4 regions of the Sphingobium sp. MI1205 genome follow, and region 1 is predicted to be linked to each of the others. Evidence: riboswitches for the same ligand, from Rfam matches in the RefSeq annotation. Region 1 holds a riboswitch; each other region holds the start of a gene.
What was found. Region 1 has a riboswitch for cobalamin ahead of K663_RS13560 (TonB-dependent receptor plug domain-containing protein). Riboswitches for the same ligand answer to the same signal wherever they lie in the genome.
Positions count from the first base shown of each region.

Region 2: it holds a riboswitch for cobalamin, as region 1 does, so the genes downstream of both, K663_RS18345 (HoxN/HupN/NixA family nickel/cobalt transporter) here and K663_RS13560 (TonB-dependent receptor plug domain-containing protein) in region 1, are expected to answer to the same signal.
Region 3: it holds a riboswitch for cobalamin, as region 1 does, so the genes downstream of both, K663_RS18370 (cobalamin biosynthesis protein CobG) here and K663_RS13560 (TonB-dependent receptor plug domain-containing protein) in region 1, are expected to answer to the same signal.
Region 4: it holds a riboswitch for cobalamin, as region 1 does, so the genes downstream of both, K663_RS18325 (DUF1636 domain-containing protein) here and K663_RS13560 (TonB-dependent receptor plug domain-containing protein) in region 1, are expected to answer to the same signal.

Region 1 covers NZ_CP005188.1:2,745,108-2,750,055, reverse strand. The annotation lists gene K663_RS13575 (nitrate reductase) at 1-957, shown strand, start outside; gene cobA (uroporphyrinogen-III C-methyltransferase) at 944-1,726, shown strand; gene mobA (molybdenum cofactor guanylyltransferase) at 1,807-2,340, opposite strand; cobalamin riboswitch at 2,407-2,645, shown strand; gene K663_RS13560 (TonB-dependent receptor plug domain-containing protein) at 2,817-4,655, shown strand; gene K663_RS13555 (ABC transporter substrate-binding protein) at 4,692-4,948, opposite strand, start outside.
Region 2 covers NZ_CP005189.1:393,665-398,612, reverse strand. The annotation lists gene cobN (cobaltochelatase subunit CobN) at 1-1,288, opposite strand, end outside; gene cobW (cobalamin biosynthesis protein CobW) at 1,288-2,328, opposite strand; gene K663_RS18345 (HoxN/HupN/NixA family nickel/cobalt transporter) at 2,325-3,374, opposite strand; cobalamin riboswitch at 3,550-3,793, opposite strand; gene K663_RS18340 (porin) at 3,951-4,948, shown strand, end outside.
Region 3 covers NZ_CP005189.1:399,242-404,189, forward strand. The annotation lists gene cobN (cobaltochelatase subunit CobN) at 1-1,809, shown strand, start outside; gene cobO (cob(I)yrinic acid a,c-diamide adenosyltransferase) at 1,802-2,407, shown strand; gene bluB (5,6-dimethylbenzimidazole synthase) at 2,409-3,047, shown strand; cobalamin riboswitch at 3,153-3,378, shown strand; gene K663_RS18370 (cobalamin biosynthesis protein CobG) at 3,589-4,638, shown strand; gene K663_RS18375 (precorrin-8X methylmutase) at 4,638-4,948, shown strand, end outside.
Region 4 covers NZ_CP005189.1:387,188-392,135, reverse strand. The annotation lists gene K663_RS18330 (alpha-glucosidase) at 1-1,378, opposite strand, end outside; cobalamin riboswitch at 1,464-1,655, shown strand; gene K663_RS18325 (DUF1636 domain-containing protein) at 1,837-2,244, shown strand; gene cobT (nicotinate-nucleotide--dimethylbenzimidazole phosphoribosyltransferase) at 2,241-3,257, shown strand; gene K663_RS18315 (histidine phosphatase family protein) at 3,266-3,820, shown strand; gene K663_RS18310 (adenosylcobinamide-GDP ribazoletransferase) at 3,817-4,527, shown strand; gene K663_RS18305 (threonine-phosphate decarboxylase) at 4,524-4,948, shown strand, end outside.

The sequences.
Region 1 (4,948 bases):
GCGCGGTTCGTCCTGACGAAGCAGATGGATATTCAGGAGCCACTGAAGCAGTGGCCAATGACGCTCAACACCGGGCGCTATCGCGACCAGTGGCACACGATGAGCCGCACTGGCCTCTCGCCCAAGCTGGCGCGTCACCGCGAGGAGCCGCTGGTGGAAATCCATCCGCGCGACGCCGACGAACTGGGCATCGTCGATCGCGATCTGGCGCGCGTCCAGACCGCGCAGGGCAACAGCATCTTCCGCGTCGCGATCAGCGATGGCCAGCGCCCGGGCGAAATCTTCACGCCGATCCACTGGACCGACCAGATGTCGAGCGGCGGCCGCACCGGCCTGCTGCCCCGGCCCCTCGTCGATCCTCATTCGGGCCAGCCGGGCTTCAAATCGACCCCGGCCAGCGTCGAGAAGGTCGCGACCGAATGGAAGGGTTTTCTGATCCTGCGCGGATCGGAGCCGGTGAAGCTGCCCTGCCTGTGGGCGACGAAGATCAGCGTGCCCGGTGGCGCCCTTTACGAGGTGGCGGGCAATGGCGATCCGGCGCGGCTGGAGGCTTTCCTGCCCAACGGCGACCGGGTCGAGGCGATGGACGCATCGCGCGGCACCCGCCGGATCGCGACCATCAGCGAGGGCAAGCTGTGCGGCGTGCTGTTCGTGACGCGTACCGGCTTGCTGCCCTCGCGCGACTGGCTGATCCGGCAACTGGAGGCCGACGGCGTGGGCGGTTCGGTGCTCGCGGCGCGCGGGCCGGGCAGCCAGCCGGACAAGGGCGCGACGATCTGCGTCTGCTTCGATATCGGCCTCAACCAGATCATGACCGCCATTCGCGAGCAGAGCCTGGTCGATGTGCCCGCCATCGGCAAGGCGATCGGCGCAGGAACCAATTGCGGCTCCTGCCGGCCCGCACTCGCCAACATCCTTGCCCAAATCCCGCAGGAGGCCCTCCATGCAGCAGAATGAACTGATTGCCCCCGGTGAGGTCTGGCTGGTGGGCGCTGGCCCCGGCGATCCCGACCTTCTCACCCGCAAGGCCGAAAAGCTGATCGCCGCGGCAGATGTCGTCTTTTATGACGCGCTCGTCGGTCCCGGCGTCCTTGATCTCATCCCTGCTAGCGTTGAACGCATCAGCGTCGGCAAGCGTTCTGGCCGCCATAGCAAGGCGCAGGAAAGCATCAACGATCTGCTGCTCGCCGCCGCGAAGGCTGGAAAGCGTGTCGTGCGCCTCAAGGGCGGCGATCCATCGATCTTTGGCCGCTCCGCCGAGGAGATGGAGCATCTGGCCGCGGACGGCGTCCGTTTTCGCATCTGTCCGGGCATCACCACCGCCAGTGCTGCTGCTGCGAGCGGCAGCGCCTCGCTCACCCTGCGCGGCGTCGCGCGCGGGCTGACGCTGGTGACGGCGCATCTGAAGGCAGGCGAGCCGCTCAAGCTGGACTGGGAAGCGCTCGCGCGCCCCGGCGGCACGCTTGGCATCTATATGGGCCGCGCCGCCGCCGGAGAGATCAGCCGGCAGCTTATCGCTGCTGGCCGCGATCCGGAAACGCCGGTGATGGTTGCGGTCAACGTCTCGCTGCCCACCGAACGCCTCATCCGGGGCAAGCTTTCCGCGCTCGCCTTTCTGGTGGCGACCATCAGCGATGAAGACCCGACCCTGCTTTTGATTGGTGAAGCCGTGGCGGGCACGGCCATGCCTGTGGATGTCGCCGCGAGCGTCGCCCTTCAGGTCTGAGGCCCTGCCTCCATGTCTTCTCCTTGAGCTTGTCGATGCCTCTGCCTTAGTTGGAAGGAAGGTGAGGGGCATCGACAAGCTCAGACATTGCCCAACCTGTTCAGATCTTCCTGCCGGTTGATATTGGGCAGCACAATATCCGTCCGATCGACAATGCGGGCGCCGATCCGGTCCAGCCAACCATATATGGACCGGTTGTTGTCCTCTGCCAGATGTGCGTCCATCCCGACTGCGAGGGATGCAGGCCAGAAGCCCGCCAGTTGCTGACCCTTGAGCACCGCCGCACAATCGCCGACCAGCGCTTCGGCCAGTGCCACCGGATAGACCGGCATGTCGCACCCGGTGGTCAGCACCGCGTCAAACCCCTGTTCGGCCGCATGATGCAGCGCCGCGTTCAGCCCGCCCAGTGGCCCCATGTCAGGCGCTGGCCGGTCGGCAAGGCATGTCATGCCTTCGATATCCCGCCCGCAGACGACGACAGCTTCCACGTGCGGAGTTATCGCCGCCACGGCATGATCCAGCAGCGTGCGCCCGTCTGGCAGAAGGGCCGCCGCCTTGTCGCTTCCGAACCGGCTGGATCGTCCTCCGGCAAGCACTGCGCCCAGCAATCGCATCCAACCACTCCTTGGCAGAACCCTGTCTTTCCCCTATGGCGCGCCGCGTGAGCGGGCAACCGTTGACATGAAGAAGATCGCGCCGGTGCCCATTTGGGCTTGAAAGGGAATGCGGTGCGGATGGCTTGCCCATCCAACTCCGCGGCTGTCCCTGCAACTGTAAGCGGCGAGCGCGATGCACGGGGGACCTGCGCTTTCGAAAGGGGAAGGCGAAGGGACCAGCCACTGGGCGTCAGCCCGGGAAGGCTTGTGCATCGCTGCCTTGACCCGCGAGCCAGGAGACCTGCCGGCGCATGGTCGCTCTTGCCTTGGGCCCAGGGATCGGCCCGGGCACGGTGTTTTCCGTCTGAGCGACGCAGCGGCGGGAGCCGCATCGGTGCGCGGGGCGGGACACTGGCGTCTGTCCTTCCCGCATGCCGACCGTTTGCGCGGATGCTCCTGCCTGAAGTCGCGTGACGCTCAGGGAAGACAATATAATGTTGAAAATCGGAATATCGCTCGTGGCGCTGCTGGCTGCCACGCCCGCACTCGCGGAACAGTCGGACAGCATCGTGGTCACCGCGCTTGGCATTGAACAGCCGCGGGATGAAGTCGGTCAGGCGGTTTCCGTCATTGATGCGCAGACCATCGAGACGCGCCAGAATGTCAGCGTGGCGGACCTGATCGCGACCACGCCCGGCATTCGCTTCAATCGCGCTGATGCTGTTGGCGGAGTGACCGGCATTTCAATCCGGGGCGCTGAAACGACGCAGACGCTGGTGCTGTTGGATGGCGTCAAGATCAACGATCCCAGCGGCATTGGCGACGCTTATGATTTCGGCAATCTGCTGACGGGCAATATCCGGCGGATCGAGATACTGCGGGGTTCCAACTCGGTCGTTTATGGCAGCCAGGCAATCGGCGGCGTCGTCAACATCATGACCGGAGAACCAGGCGATGGCTTTGGCGGGTCCGCCTCGGTGGATTACGGCTATGCCGATACGGTGAATGCAAAGGCGGACGTTTCGGGCAGTAGCGGCATCGTGTCGGGAAGCGCGGGGGCCGTATGGTTCCGCACCGACGGCATTTCGGCTGCGCAGGGTGGCACGGAAAAGGATGGCTATGAAAATATCGCCGCCCACGCCAAGCTGAAGTTTAGCTTGGCCGATAATCTGAGCCTCGACCTGCGCGGCTATTATATCCACGCCGACCTCGACACCGATATTTTCTTCGCCGAGCCGATGGAGTCCACGGACAGCAGCAAGCTGAACCAATATATCGGCTATGCGGGCCTTAACCTTGCCCTGCTTGACGGCAAGCTGACGCAGAGGGCGGCGGTCACCTGGTTCCGCAACGACCGCGACTATTTCTCGTCCTTCGGGGACTATGGTTATTCGGGCACCAATCTGCGTTTCGAGTATGAAGGCGTCTACCAGCCCTTCGATCAGGCGAAGCTGGTGTTCGGCTATGAGCATGAGAGCCCGGATTACGACTTTTACGGCTTTGGATCGGGAGGCGCGAAGGCGAACATCGACAGCGTCTTCGCCCTTGCCGTCGTCAAGCCCTTTATCGGGCTGTCGCTGACTGGCGGCGTGCGTCATGATGACCATAGCCAGTTTGGCGGCGCGACCACCTTAGGCGCGAACGCCAACTACACCCCCAATGACGGCGCGACCAATATCCGCGCCAGCTACGGCGAGGGTTTCAAGGCTCCCTCGCTCTATCAGCTTTACGATGGCTTCAACGGCAACCCCGCTTTGCAGCCTGAAAGGTCGAAGAGCTATGATATCGGCTTTGACCAGAGCCTGGACGGAGGGCGCGCGTTGTTTTCCGTCACCGCTTTCCGCCGCGACACGCGCGACCAGATCTATTTCGACGGCGTCATCCCGCCGTTCGGGCAATATATCAACCTCACCCGCACCCGCGCCGAGGGTATCGAGGCGGCCGTGACGCTGAAGCCGGTCGATGCGCTTACGGTCACCGCAGCATACAGCTATGTCGATGCGGTGGATCGCTCCGAAGGCGGCATCAACGAAGGAAAGCTGCTGCCCCGCCGCGCCAAGGACGCTGTCAGCGTTTCGGCTGACTACATATGGACTTTTGGCCTGTCAGCCGGAGCGACCCTGACGATGGTGGGCGACAGCTTCAACGACGCCGCCAACACGCAGTCACTTGATGGCTATGCGCTGCTGGGCGTGCGCGCATCCTTGCCCATTACCGGCAGTCTCGAAATCTATGGCCGCATCGACAATCTGTTCGATGAGGAATACGCGACCGTCTATGGTTACAACACTTATGGGCGTTCGGCCTATGGCGGCGTGCGTGTTCGTTTCTAAAGTCTGGCGAGAGGGGCGGGCGTGAGCCTTTGCCCCTCAGCGTCCGGGCGTAGCGTTGACCTGCGCCTTGGCCCTGTGCCTGGCGTCGCGAAGCTGCGCCACGATGCTGCGTGCCGCCTTCACATAGGCAGGCCCGCCGCACACCGTCCACGCCTGCGGCAGGCGGATGCGTGGGATCGAGCGCAGGGCGGGATGGTGCAGCATCTCCGTCCCTTGATCGACGATCTTCTCGCTGCCGCTTTCCACGATCAGCCAGTCTGGTCTGGCCGCGATCATCTGCTCCAGCGGCACCT
Region 2 (4,948 bases), on a different replicon from region 1:
CGCCGTCACGCGGCGCATCGCCCGTCGCATAGCCCGCGTCCGTCAGCGCGCCCAATATGGCGGCGGCGCTTTCCGGCGTATCCAATCCAACGCCATTGCCGATCCGGCCATTCTTGTTGGGATAGTTGGCCAGGACCAGGGCGACGCGGCGGTCATGGACAGGCGTGCGGCGTAATTGTGCCCATGAAGCAGTCAATTGTGCAACGAAGCTGACACGATCTGCCATCACATGCGGCACGACGATGCTGCATTCGGTCCGGGCATCGAACCGGGCAGCGGCCTTGAACGCAACGGCTCGGGTGAACAGCCGCCCGTCCACCTCGGGAAGGGCAACATGCATGGCAAGGTCGCGCGGGCCAAGCCCGCGTGCGCTCGCCCCCCACACGCTCTGCTCCGCGCTGGCGAACAGGGTCTGGAGAATGAGGCAGTCCGCTCGCTCCAGGATGGAGAGCGTACGCGGATCGCCCGGCGCGGAGGCGGCAAAGGCGGTGGCGTTCAGGATGACGTCAGGCGGCGTCCCGTCCATCAGATTGTGCAGATAGTCCCGGACGAACGGCTCGCGCAGCGCCCGGACATGGACTGGCAGGACATTCAACCCCGCCTGCTCCAGCCCCGCAATCATCGCGTCCACCGCGTCGAGCGTGCCGGCGATCAGCAGCGCGCGGTAGAAGAGGAAGAGGGCGGTGGGCCGACCGGCGAGCCACCCTTCCTTCACCTGATCCAGTGTCGGTCGCTCGACGCCCGGCCGGTAAAGCCCGGCGTCCGCGACGGGAACAGGCGCGTCCGGTGCCCCGGCGTCAAAGCCCGCGACCCGCGCGGCTGTCTTGAGGAAGGCGGTCGCGTTGGCAATGCCGCCCTGCCGCAGATAGTCGCGCAGCCGGTCGCACATGTCGGGTGGCAGGGTGGACGCAGAGCGCAGGTCGGGATCGTCCTCCCGGCCATCTGCTATGGCGGCAAAGGCGATGCTCTTTTCCCGTGCAATATTGGCAATTTCCTCAATGCCATATGGCCAGTAGCTCTTACCGCCCAACAGGACTACGCAGACGAATTTGGCGTGGGCGATCACCTTTTCGACATAGAGATCGACCGAATAGGGATGCTTGAGTTGCAACAGGTTCGCCAGACGCACGGTGGGCGCGTTCGGCCCCAATGTCGCGGCGGCGTTGGCAAAGCAGGCAAGGTCGCTGTCGGCCACAGTCAGCAGCACGATGTCGCCCGGACTCTGGCCAAGGTCGATCGCTTCCTCGCCGTTGGAAACGGTGCCGGGCGTGGCGGTCAGCAGGTGCATCAGGCGGCGACCGGTTGCTGCCTGAGCATGGCCGCGATCGCGGCGCGGTCCATCCCGGCCTGACCGATCACCACCAGGCGGGAACCGCGCTGTTCCTGCGCCTGCCAGTGGCGGTCATAATGATGCTGGATGCGCGGGCCGACCGCCTGGATCAGCAGCCGGGCCGGGCGTCCCGCAACCGCGACGAAGCCCTTGATCCGCAATATGTCATGCGCGGCGATCGCCTGTTCCAGCGCCGCCAGCAGTGGTGCGGGATTGCCCAGTTCGCCAAGCTCCAGGACGAAACTGTCGAAATCCTCATGGTCATGATCTTCCTCATCGTCATGATGCGATGGGCGGGCGTCGATCTGATCCTCCACGCCTGCGTCCAGGCCCAGCAGGACAGCCGGGTCGATCTCCCCGCGCGCGGTGCGCAATATGCGCACGCCGGGGCGGATCTCGGTAACCAGAGAGGTTTCCAGCTCCGCCAGCCTGCCGGGTTCCACCAGGTCGGTCTTGTTCAGCAGCACCAGGTCCGCGCAGGCCAGCTGGTCCTCGAACAGCTCCTCGATCGGACTGTCATGGTCCAGCGTCGGATCGGCCGCGCGCGCGGCGGCCAGCGCGTCCTCGTCATGGGCGAAGCGGCCCGCCGCCAGCGCGTCTGCGTCGATCAGGGCGATCACGCCGTCCACGGTGGCGCGGGTGCGGATGCCGGGCCATTGGAACGCCTTGACCAGCGGCTTTGGCAGGGCAAGCCCGGAGGTTTCGATGATGATGTGATCGGGCGGCACATCCCGGTCCAGCAGCCGCTGCATGGTGGGCAGGAAATCGTCCGCGACGGTGCAGCAGATGCAGCCATTGGCCAGTTCGATGATGTCCTCGTCCGGGCACGCCTCGTCGCCGCACCCCTTAACCAGCGCGCCATCGACGCCGACATCGCCGAACTCGTTGATGATGAGGGCAAGGCGGCGACCCCCTGCATTTTCTATCAGGTGGCGGATCAGCGTCGTCTTTCCAGCGCCCAGAAAGCCGGTGATGACGGTGGCGGGAACCTTGCTCATATGGATTGTCCTTGTTTGGCGAGGAGCACTTCGATCTCGTCGAAGCGTTTCCAGCGGTAGATGGCCCAACTCACCAGCCAGCAGGCGGCGAACAGGCCGATGATGAAGAAGCCCAGGCTGTTGAAATGTTCGCCAAGATTGGCGGCGATCGACCAGACGCCGCCGGTCAGGCCCAGTTTGTCGCCCAGCAGCGCCGCCGCTTCGATCCCGCCGATGACGATGGCGACCAGCGCGGACACCAGCGTGATGGTGATGTTGTAGTAGAGCTTACGGATCGGCTTCACGAACGCCCATTGATAGGCGCCCATCATCAGTGCCCCGTCCGCCGTGTCGATCAACGCCATGCCCGCCGCGAAGAGCAGGGGGAAGATAAGGACCGTCGCGATTGAAAGCCCGCTCGCAGCCTGCCCCGCCGACAGGCCGAGGATCGCGACTTCCGTGGCGGTGTCGAACCCCAGTCCGAACAGGAAACCCAACGGAGCCATGTGCCAGCTGCGCGTGACAAGCCGGAACAGCGGTTTGAAAATGCGTGCCAGAAACCCGCGATTGCCCAGCAATATGTCCATATCCTCATCGACATAGGCACCGCCGCTGCGAACATGGTTGAAGGTCTTGAGGACGGATCGCAGGATGATGAGGTTCATCGCCGCGATCGCGAACAGGAATGTGGCGGAGATGATCGTGGCGATCGTGCCGCCCACTTCGCCTACCGCCTCCACCCGGCTCAGCGCGCTTGCCGCCACGGCGATCAGCACCGCCGCGATCAGGACGATGCCGCTATGCCCGACCGCGAACCACAGGCCCACGGTCAGCGGCCTTTGCCCTTCCTGCATCAACTTGCGCGTCACATTGTCGATGGCGGCGATATGGTCGGCATCGACCGCATGGCGCATCCCCAGGCTCCAGGCGAGCAGGGCCGTGCCCAGCATCATCGTGCTGTCGGCGAAGATCAGCGCGGCCCACAGCCATAGCGCCAGGTTGGCGGCGATCAGGGCGGCGAACATCCACGTGGCGCGACCACGCAGCGCCGCAAAACTCATGTCCATCGGAGACCAGTCTCCCGTCGGCGTCAGCGAACCTTGACGGGAACCTCCGCATCGCGGCCGACAGCACGCGCCGGACGGACACCCAAACGGCGCCCGGCACGCATGCCGGTGCAGCTCCCGCCGCACGCGTCGCTCAGACGGAAAACCGTGCCCCGGCCATCCCCTGGACCAAAGCAAGAGCGACCAGACGCTGGCAGGTCTCCTGGCTTGCGGGTCATCGCTCGACACATGGCCTTCCCAGGCCTCGCAGGATTTAGCGTCCGGCCCAGTGGCTGACCCCCGATCGTCACGGAAGGTCGATATGCGTCTCGCTCACCGCTTACAGTTGCAGGGACAGCCGCGGATTTGGACGCCGTAAGCATCCGCACCGCATTCCCATTTTAAGCCCCTTGCGAGGCACCGGCGCGATCAATGCCGTCCATAGAGAGCTTGGGGGACAAAGGGAAGCGGGAAGGAATTGAAATAAAAGAGTCACACGTCGGTCACGCATCCGTCATCTAAATGAAATAGCGGCCCGCTGCACAGAGACATGAGGGAGTTTAGCAAGTGCAAGGTTTAAGGGCGAGTGGCGCGGCGATGATGGTGAGCTTGCTGGCGTTGATGCCGGAAGTGGCGCAGGCGCAGAGCAACGAAGCGTTGCAGCGCCAGATCGACGAACTCAAGGCGCAGGTTCAGGCGCTCACGAGTGCGCTTGCCGCAAACAAGGGCGCGACTCCTGAGACCGCTGCTGCGGCTCCGGCTCCCGCTGCTCCGGCGACACCGGCTCCTGCCACGCTTGCCACCGCCCCCGCGCAGCCGCCTGCGGCCGCGCCAGAGGCGGCCACTGCTCCAGCGCCCAAGTCGAAGGCCTGGTATGAACGGCTGTCGCTGCGCGGCTACACGCAGATGCGCTATAACGCATTCCTGTCCGGGGATGATACGGCGCCCGCTGGCCAGTCCCGCCTCCGGTCGGTCCATGACAGCTCGATATCCGATCGCGGCAGCTTCTCTCTACGCCGCGCGCGCCTTGTGGTTCAGGGCGATATTTCCGACCGCGTCTCGCTCTATCTGCAATCGGACTTCGCGACTGCCGTGAGTAATCAGGCAGGCAGCGAGCGCCGCGAAGGCTTCGCCCAGCTGCGTGACGCCTATGCCGATGTGTTCCTTGACAAGGCCAAGACCTTCCGCCTGCGCCTCGGCCAATCCAAGGTGCCCTATGGCTGGGAAAATATGCAGTCCTCCTCCAACCGCCTGACGCTCGACCGCAGCGACGGGATCAACAGCGCGGTTCCGGGCGAACGTGATCTGGGCGTCATCGCCTTTTATACCCCGCCTTCAGTCCAGAAAATCTGGGACCGGCTGGGGGATGACGGGCAAAAGCTGTTCGGGAATTACGGCGCATTTGGCTTTGGCGTTTTCAACGGCCAGGGCATCAACCGGACGGAACAGAATAAGGGCCTGATGAAGGTCGCCTTCGCCACATGGCCCATTGAACTCGACGGCCTGGGCGATGCTTTCGCTGGCCAGGTGTTCGAAATCGGCGGATCGGCGATGATGAACGATTTCCAGCCTGAACTGCGCAGCGGGTCAGTCGG
Region 3 (4,948 bases), on a different replicon from region 1:
CGTCTAGAAACGCTGCGCCGCGATATATTGGCGCTGGCCGCGTCACAGGGGCTGGACAAGGATGCAGGCGCGCAAGGCAGTGGAGACGATGCCTTAGCAGCGATTGACAACTATTTGTGTGAATTGAAGGAAATGCAGATCCGGGATGGCCTGCATATCTTTACGCGATCACCCGAGGGGCCGCTGCGCCGTGACCTGCTGATCGCACTGGCCCGCTGTCCACGGGGGATGGATCAGGATGGCCAGCTGTCGCTGCTGCGCGCGCTGGCGGACGATCTGGCGCTGGACTTCGATCCGCTGGACTGCACGATGGGCGCGCCCTGGGCAGGGCCGCGCCCCGCGCCGCTGCACCCCCTTGACCCTGCGCCATGGCGCACGACCGGCGACACGGTGGAGCGGCTTGAGCTGTACGCCATCCACCTGCTCGACAGCGAAGCCGAAGCGCCAGGCCCCCGAAGCGCGGCGGTTTTGCGGGCGATGGCGCAAGACCTTGGCCCACGGATCGACGCCTGCGGAGACGCGGAAAAGGCCGCGCTGCTGAACGCGCTGGACGGCCATTTCGTCCTGCCCGGCCCTTCCGGCGCGCCGACCCGCGGCCGCCCCGATGTACTGCCGACCGGGCGCAATTTCTATTCGGTGGACACCCGCGCCGTGCCGACGGTCGCCGCCTGGAACCTGGGCCAGCGATCCGCCGAGTTGATCGTGCAGGATTATCTTCAGCGCGAGGGCGACTATCCCCGCGCGATTGCCCTGTCCGCATGGGGCACGGCCAATATGCGCACGGGCGGAGACGACATTGCGCAGGCGCTGGCGCTGATGGGTGTGCGGCCACGCTGGGACTGGGCATCGGGGCGCGTCATCGGCTTTGAGGTCATGAAGATCGCGGAGCTCAATCGCCCGCGCGTCGATGTGACCTTTCGCGTGTCGGGCTTTTTCCGGGACGCTTTTCCTGAACAGATCGACCTGATCGACAGCGCCGCGCGCGCGGTCATGGCGCTGGACGAACCGGACGAGGACAATCCCGCCGCCGCCCGGCATCGCACGGAAGCTGCTGCCCTGATGGCGGAGGGCGCGTCCCGAAAGGCGGCGGAGCGCCGCGCGGGAAGCCGCGTCTTCGGATCGCAGCCCGGCGCCTATGGCGCGGGGCTTCAGGCGATGATCGACGAGCGGCTGTGGCATGATCGCGCCGACCTGGCCAACATCTATCTGGACTGGGGCGGCTATGCCTATGGCGGCGGGGTGGAGGGGGACGCCGAGCGCGGCCTCTTCGCGCGGCGGCTGGCGGGGGCCGACGCGCTGGTCCAGAACCAGGACAATCGTGAGCATGACCTGCTCGACAGCGACGATTATTATCAGTTCGAAGGCGGGATCGCGGCGGCGGTGGAGCATCTGTCCGGCAAGAAGCCGCTCAGCTACCACAACGACCATAGCCGCCCGGAACGCCCGGTCGTGCGCACGCTGGAAGATGAGATCGGCCGGGTCGTCCGCGCGCGCGTCACCAATCCCAAATGGATCGCGGGCATGATGCGCCATGGCTACAAGGGCGCGTTCGAAATCGCCGCCTCCGTCGACTTTCTCTTCGCCTTCGCCGCCACCACCCATGCGGTACGCGATCATCATTTCGACGCCGTCCACGCCGCCTTCATCGAGGATGAAGCAGTGCGGGACTTCATGGCGCAAGCGAACCCCGCCGCCCTGCGCGAAACCGCCGCCCGCCTGCTCGAAGCGCTGGACCGGGGGATGTGGAAACCGAAGTCCAACAGCGCCGCCATGCTCCTCTCTCAAGTCAAGGATCCCAATCATGATTGAACGCACGCCCGAACAACATGCCGAAAAGATGAAGAAGAAACAGGCCGCGCACGACAAGATCATGGCCACCAAGACGCAGGAAAAGGGCCTGTTGATCGTCCACACCGGCAAGGGGAAGGGCAAGACGACCGCCGCGCTGGGCATGGTCGTGCGCGCCATCGGCCATGGCAAGAAGGTGGGCGTGGTCCAGTTCGTGAAAGGCGCGATGACGACCGGAGAAAAAGCGGTGTTTGACGCGTTCCCGGATCATGTCACGTTTAAGCCGATGGGCGAAGGCTTTACATGGAACACGCAGGACAAGACCCGCGACATCGCGCTCGCCCGCGAAGCATGGGAAGAGGTAAAGCGGATGATCGCCGATCCGGCCTATGCTATGGTGTTGGCCGATGAGCTTAATATCGTCCTGCGCTATGACTATCTGCCCGTGGACGAAGTGGTGGCGGCCGTGACCGATCGCGATGAGATGAAGCATGTCATCATCACCGGCCGCAATGCGCCCGAAGCGTTGATGGAAGCCGCCGACCTCGTGACCGAAATGACGCTGGTCAAGCACCCGTTTCGCAGCGGCGTGAAGGCGCAGGCGGGGATCGAATATTGATATGAGCGCGCCCGCCATCACCCCGATCGACAGCGCCCGGTTCGAAGCGCTGGTCAGGGCGCGGCGGGACATTCGCCATTTCCGCAGCGATCCCATCGACGAAGCGGATGTCGAATGGCTGTTGAGCATGGCGCATCGCGCGCCGTCTGTCGGCCTGTCACAGCCATGGCGGTTCGTCCGCATTGATACGCCCGAATATCGCGAGCGGCTTGCCTGTCACGTCGATGCCCAGGTGAAGCAGGCCGGAAAGGACTATGCGGGCGAGCAGGACCGGCTGTACCGCAGCCTGAAGCTGCATGGCCTGCGTGAGGCGCCGGTGCTGTTCGCGGTCTATTGCGATGACGGGACCGAGACGGGTCATCATCTGGGCGCCGTCACCATGCCGGAAGCGCGGCGCTATAGCTGCGTCATGGCCGTCCACACGCTCTGGCTCGCTGCACGTACGCGCGGCATCGGCATGGGCTGGGTTTCGATCCTGGAGCCGGCGGGCGTGGATTCCATGCTGGACATACCGGAAAGCTGGGCCTGCCTGGGCCTGCTCTGCCTCGGCAGGCCGATCAGCGAAGAAGATGTACCGGAACTGGAAAGGCGCGGATGGGAGCAGCGCACCGACTGGCATTCGGTCGTGCTGCGCCGCTAGGCGGTATCGACATTCAGCCCCGGCGGCCACAAGCGCCGCGGTCCGCATCCCCACTTCCCTTCCGCCTGCATCCGCCCTATGAAGCGCGGCGAGCCGGGTCATGCCCGGTTCAACGATCGCGCCGGTGTCCCGCAAGGGACTTAAATGGGAACGCGGTGCGGGAGCCTTGCTCCCTAATCCGTGGCTGTCCCTGCAACTGTGAGCGGCGAGCGAGGCATGGACAGGCCGGACCTTTGCCAAGGGACGGCCAAGCCACTGGAGCGATCCGGGAAGGCCCATGCCAAAGCTATGACCCGCAAGCCAGGAGACCTGCCGGAGCAAAGGTCGCTCTTGCCATGATCCAGGGGATGGTCACGGCTCGGTTCTCCGTTTGAGCGACGAATTTTGGGTGCGGTCGTGGCCGCGCTGGCGTGCGCCTGTCGTTCGCCTGGCGCGCGTCCCGGCCGTGTGTCGTGGCGCGGACGTGGAGGACGGAGCAATGCAGGAGCAGGCGCAACGCGCCGCCGCCGTGCGCGGTTGGTGCCCCACGGCCTGGCGGCCGATGATGGCGGGCGACGGGCTGCTAGTGCGGCTTCGTCCCCTGCTCGGGCGCATGAGCAGGGCGCAGGCCGAAGGTCTGTGCGCGGGGGCGCTGCGCCATGGCAATGGGCATATCGACCTCACCAATCGCGCGGCGTTGCAGATCAGGGGCGTCGGCGCGGATGAGCATGACGCGCTGATGGAGAGGCTGGTCGCGCTGGGTCTGGCAAGGCGCAACGGGGACATGCCCGCGCCGCTGATCGTCAATCCCGACTGGGCGCCCGGCGACGCAACGGACCGCATTGCAAGCGAATTGATCGCCCGCGCCGATGAATTGCCGGATATGCCCGGAAAGATCGGCTTTGCCGTCGATGCCGGCCCTGCGCCAGTGCTGACCGACGCCCCCGCCGATTTCCGGATCGAGCGGGGGATGAGCGGCGGCCTGATCCTGCGCTGCGACGGGCGTGATAGAGGCGTGCCGGTGAAGGTGAGCGAAGCCGTCAGCGAGATCATCGCGATCGCCCACTGGTTCATGGCGAGCGGCGGCGCGAGCGCCGGGCGGATGGCGCGGCATGGCGCGCCGCTTCCCATCACGCCGTCCGAGGCCCCGGCCCCGCCACGTTCGCGCGTTAACTGTCTGGCCGCCGTTCCGGGGCGCTACCATGCCGCGCCCTTTGGCCGGATCGAGGCGGAAGCGCTGCTGACCGCCATGGATGACGAGACTCGCGCGATCCGCCTGACGCCGTGGCGCGGGCTGATCCTGGAGGGCAGCAACGCGCCATCCGATGATCCGGCAGACCCCCGCCTGAGCGTGGACGCATGTCCCGGCGCACCGGCCTGTCCGCAGGCGAGCGTCGCTACGCGAGACCTTGCCGCCCGGCTCGCGCCCCATGTTGCGGGGCTGCACATATCGGGATGCGCCAAGGGATGCGCGCGGCCCAAGCAGGCTGCGGTCGTGCTGACCGGACGCGATGGCCGCTTCGACCTTGCTCGCGATGCCCGCGCGGGCGGCCAGCCTGAACGCACCGACCTGTCTCCCACCCAGATACTCGCCCTTTTCGGAGCCGAATGATGCCGCATGCCTATGAAACCGACGGGGCGGAAATCTATCGCCAGTCTTTCCGCATGATCCGTGAGGAAGCGGAGCTGACCCGCTTTTCGCGCGAAGAGGAACGGGTGGCGGTGCGGATGATCCATGCGGCGGGCATGGTCAGCCTGGCGCCGCATATCCGATTTTCGCCCGGCTTTGCGATTGCCGCCATCGCCGCGCTGCAAAAGGGCGCGCCGATCCTGTGCGACGCGCGCATGGTGTCGGAAGGGATCACCCGCGCCCGCCTGCCCGCCGCCAATCCAGTGCTTTGCACGCTGCATGACGCGACCGT
Region 4 (4,948 bases), on a different replicon from region 1:
GCGGTGCGTTCGCTTTTCGCAGGGCAAGCATCTTCCGGGTAAAGTTCAGCAGCGACCCTGCATCGGCCTCCTGTCCATCCACCGCCAGCGCCAGATTGTCATCCCCCACCGGCAGCCAGGGCGCAGCGGTGCTGAACCCCGCTTCGCTGGCGGCCATTTCCCAGGGCAGTGGCGTGCGTGCCCCGTCGCGCGACAATGTGAGCGGCCAGTTCGCGATCGCTTCCGGGTCCTGCAACCGCTCAAAGGGGATATCGACCTGCGTGATCCCCAACTCCTCGCCCTGATACAGGATGGCATTGCCGCGCAGCGCCATCAGCAGCGCTATCTTCATCCGCGCGAAAGCGGCGCGATCCCCCGCCTTGCACCATCGCGACAAGGCGCGCGGGGCGTCATGATTTTCAAACGCCCAACTGGGCCAGCCCATGCCCGGTTCATTCGGCCAGCGCGCCGCCGTCTCCGCCACCAGCGCCGGGGTGAGCGCGGGGGCATAGAGGAAATCAAAGCCATAGGCGCTGTTCAGCAGATCGTCCCCTGCCGTGTACGCCTTCATCTCCATCTCGGCGCGGTCGCCCCCGACTTCCGCCATGGTGAAGATCGCGCCATAGCGGTCGGTCAGCGTCCGGATGCGCTCGACAAAGCCCACCACATCGGGGTGCGACTGGCTGTAACGGCGGATCTGATAGTCGAAGGGGCGGGTGCGCGGCTTGCCGTCGTCGGGGGCAGGCGGGTTGTCGCGCAGCAGCGGGTCATGCATCGCATGATTGAGCGCATCGAGCCGGAAACCGTCCACGCCCCGGTCCAGCCAGAAGCGCATGGCGTCCAGCAGCGCGTCCTGCACCGCCGGGTTGTGGACGTTGAGCTGCGGCTGGCTGACCAAAAACTGGTGCATATAATATTGCCGCCGCCGCGCATCCCAGGTCCATGCCGGGCCGCCGAACACTGACTGCCAGTTGCAGGGCGGCGACCCGTCCGACTTGGGATCGGCCCACACATACCAGTCCTGCCGCGCATTGGTCCGGCTCTCGCGGCTTTCCCGGAACCAGTCATGCACGTCCGATGTATGGGCATAAACCTGATCGATCGTGACTTTCAGGCCCAGCGCATGCGCCCGCGCCACCAGCGCGTCGAAATCCTCGATCGTGCCGAAAATCGGATCGACCCCGCAATAATCGGCGATGTCATAGCCAAAGTCCCGCATGGGCGAAGTGAAGAAGGGCGAAATCCAGATCGCGTCCGCGCCCAACCGGGCAATATGCTCCAGCCTCTGCGTGATCCCCCGCAGGTCGCCAATCCCGTCACCGTTGGAATCCTGAAAGCTGCGGGGATAGATCTGGTAGATGACGGCGCCCTTCCACCATGGCTGGCCGGAATCGCTCATGCGCTGCTGCTCCCTTTTGCTGCGGGTGCAGCATACACATGTCCGCGTCGCCATCTACCGCTTGCGGGCGGCGCGCGTGCGCTTTATCAGCAGGCCCGCGACAGGTTCCCCCACCAGGGATGAAAAGGGAAGTCGGGTGTAAAACCCGCGCTGCCCCTGCAACTGTAAGCGGTGAGCGGACTGGCCACAGCGCCATTGGGGAATGAACGTCCCCGAGAAGGCGGCCGGAACGCACTGACCCGTGAGCCAGGAGACCTGCCTGACGCAGTCGTTCTTCGACCGGACAGGGTGTGCCGGGCGGACGGGGTTTCCCTCGCGTAGCGACAGCCATCGCCTTGCCGGTTCGGTTGTGCAGTCCTCTGCGCGCCCGCGCCCACAGGCTGTTTGCGGGTCAGGAAAACGAAGGGGACCATCATGACGGTCTTTCATGTCACTATGGTTATGGATTGGCGGCGCTGATGCTGCGCCCGGTGGAAAACCGCGCTTCGGTCGTCGTCTGCTCGACGTGCCGCCTCTCGGCTGACGCGCGTGAGGATGGCGAAGGACGGCGCGGCGGCGCGCTGCTCGCCGACGCGATGCGCGCGCTTCAGGCCGGTGATCCAGCCTATGCGGCGGTCGATGTTCAGGACATGCCATGCCTGTTCGCGTGCCAGCGCCATTGCGCCGTCCATTTGCGCGGGCCGGGCAAGGTCGGCTATGTGCTTGGCGATTTCACCCCTGACGCAGACGCCGCGCGCGCGATACTCGACTACACGCTGCGCCACGCCGCCAGCGAAGAGGGCGTCGTGCGCTATGCCGATTGGCCGCAGGGGGTGAAGGGGCACTTCATCGTCCGCACCCCGCCAGAAGGCTTCATCTGCACATGATCCATTTTCAGGATGGGGCTGCCTTCGCCCGAGCGCTGGAGGCGCTGCCGGGACCGGACGAGCAGGCGATCGCCGCCGCCGCCGCACGACAGGCGACGCTGACCAAGCCCGCCGGTTCGCTCGGCCGGCTGGAGGAAATCGCCCTGTTCATGGCGGGCTGGCAGGCACGGGAACGGCCCCGCGCCGACCGCCTCCACGTCGCCATCTTCGCGGGCAACCACGGCGTCGCCGCGCGCGGGGTCAGCGCCTATCCGGCAGCCGTCACCGCGCAGATGGTCGCGAATTTTCGAGGCGGCAGCGCGGCGATCAATGCGCTCGCCGCCGCATGCGGGGCGGAGCTGTCGATCGTCCCGCTCGACCTTGACCGCCCCACCGCCGACATCTGCGAAGCCCCCGCGATGAGCGAGACGGACTGCCTCGCCGCGCTCAATGCAGGCGCAGCGGTCGTCCACGCGGATTGCGACCTGCTGATCGTCGGCGAAATGGGCATTGGCAACAGCACGCCCGCCGCTGCCCTGTGCGCCCAGTCCTTTGGCGGCCTGCCGCGGGACTGGATCGGGCGCGGCACCGGCGTCGATGAAGCCGGTCTGGCGCGAAAGGCCGACGCGGTCGCGCGCGCCCTTCACCTCCACGCGCCCCATTGCACAAACACCTTCGAAACGCTCCGTCGCCTCGGTGGACGAGAGATTGCCGCCATGGCCGGCGCCGTGCTCGCGGCCCGGCAGATGCGCGTGCCGGTGCTGCTCGACGGTTTCATCTGCGGCGCGGCGGTGGCCCCTCTCGCGCGCGACAATCCCGCCATCACCGACCATTGCATCGCGGGCCATGTGTCGGCGGAGGCGGGCCATGCGCGCCTGCTCCGCGCCTTCGGGCTAACCCCGCTGCTTCAACTCGACATGCGCCTTGGCGAAGGCAGCGGCGCAGCGGTTGCGGCACAGATCGTCCGCTCGGCCCTCACCGCGCACGATCAGATGGCCACCTTTACCGAAGCCGCGGTCTCAGAAGCCGTATGAACGCCCACATGCTTCACCTGATGCGCCACGCCGCGCCGCAGACGACTGGCCTGCTGCTTGGCCAGCTGGACATGCCGCCCGATCCTGACGCCGTGCCGCTCTGCGTCGAACGGGCCCGCGCCATCCATTTCGCGCAGGTCATAAGCTCCGACCTCACCCGCGCCAGCCGCCCCGCCGAGCGGATCGCTGCTGCCGCCCAGGTGCCCCACCATGCCGATCCCCGATGGCGCGAATTGCATTTCGGCGCGTGGGAGGGAGCCGACCCTTCAACCCTTCCCGCTGCTGAAACAGCCCGCTTCTGGGATGCCCCCGACGACAATCCTCCACCGGGAGGAGAACGCTGGTCCGACCTGCGCCGCCGTGTCCAGGGCGCGCTCGTCCATATCGACCAGCCGACCTTGGTGCTGAGCCATGCCGGATCCATGCGTGCGGCGCTGTCACTGCTCTGCGGCTTTTCCTATCGGCAGGCCTGGGCCATCGACCTGCCCTATGCCGCGCTGCTCTCCCTGCGCGTCTGGCCCGGAGATGCTCCGAACGCACAGATAACGGCGCTGACTACATGAAGCGGCTGATCCTCGCCCTGCAACTGATGACCAGCCTGCCGCTGCCATCCGTCAAGGCGGACGACAGCGACTTTGCCGCCTCCATCCGCTGGTTTCCCGCCGCCGGTATAGCGGTGGGCGGGGCGGCCGCGATGGCGATGATGCTCGGCCTGCGCGCGGGGCCGTGGGCGGCGGCGCTGCTTGCGCTGCTGGCATGGGTAGCGATGACCGGCGCGCTGCACCTCGATGGGCTTGGCGACATTGCCGATGGCGCAGGCGCGGCGCATGGCGACCGGGCCCGGCTATCTGCCGTGTTGGCCGATCCGCATATCGGCAGCTTCGGCGTGGTCGTGATCGTGCTCCAGCTGCTGACGAAATTGATCCTCCTGCGCATCTGGGCGGAGCAGCTTGCCCCTTGGACTCTCATCCCGCTTGCCCTGATCGCGCGGATCGGCCCGCTCGCCTGGACACTGTGGCTGCCGCCGCTGCATGAAGGGCTGGCCAGCCGCTTCCGCCACGGGGTCAAGCGCGCGCATCTGCTCCCATGGTCCGCGCTGGCGCTTGCGTCATGCGTCATGCTCCCCGCCCTTGCATCCGCTGCCCTGTTCATCCCGCTCTGGGCATGGTGGCTGCGCAGCCGGATCGGCGGCATTTCGGGCGACGGCCATGGCGCGGGCATCGAACTGGTGGAAAGCGCGCTGCTCGCCGCGCTGGTACTTGCCCAATGAGCGATATGTTCCGCTGGCATGGAGGGCGCCTTGCGCAGGCCCGCGATCATTATGGCGCGGACGGTCAGCCCTGGATCGACCTGTCCACCGGCATAAACCCGCGGCCATGGCCCGGTGCTGCCCATATTGCGCCGGACTGGCAATCCCTTCCCGATCCCGCAGCGCTCGCCGACATGGAAACCGCCGCCGCCAGTCATTTCGGCGTCGCCCCCGCCCATGTCTGCGCGCTTCCCGGCAGCGAGATCGGCCTTCGCATGCTTGGCAAGCTGCTGGATCGGCCCGGCTGTCATCTCGTCCCCTCCTACCGCACCCATGCCGCCGCTTTCCCCGGCTCCCTGCCGCTCGATGCGCCGGAACAAGCGCCGCCGGGCACGGCATTGCTGCTCGCCAATCCCAACAATCCCGATGGCCGCCTGTTCGC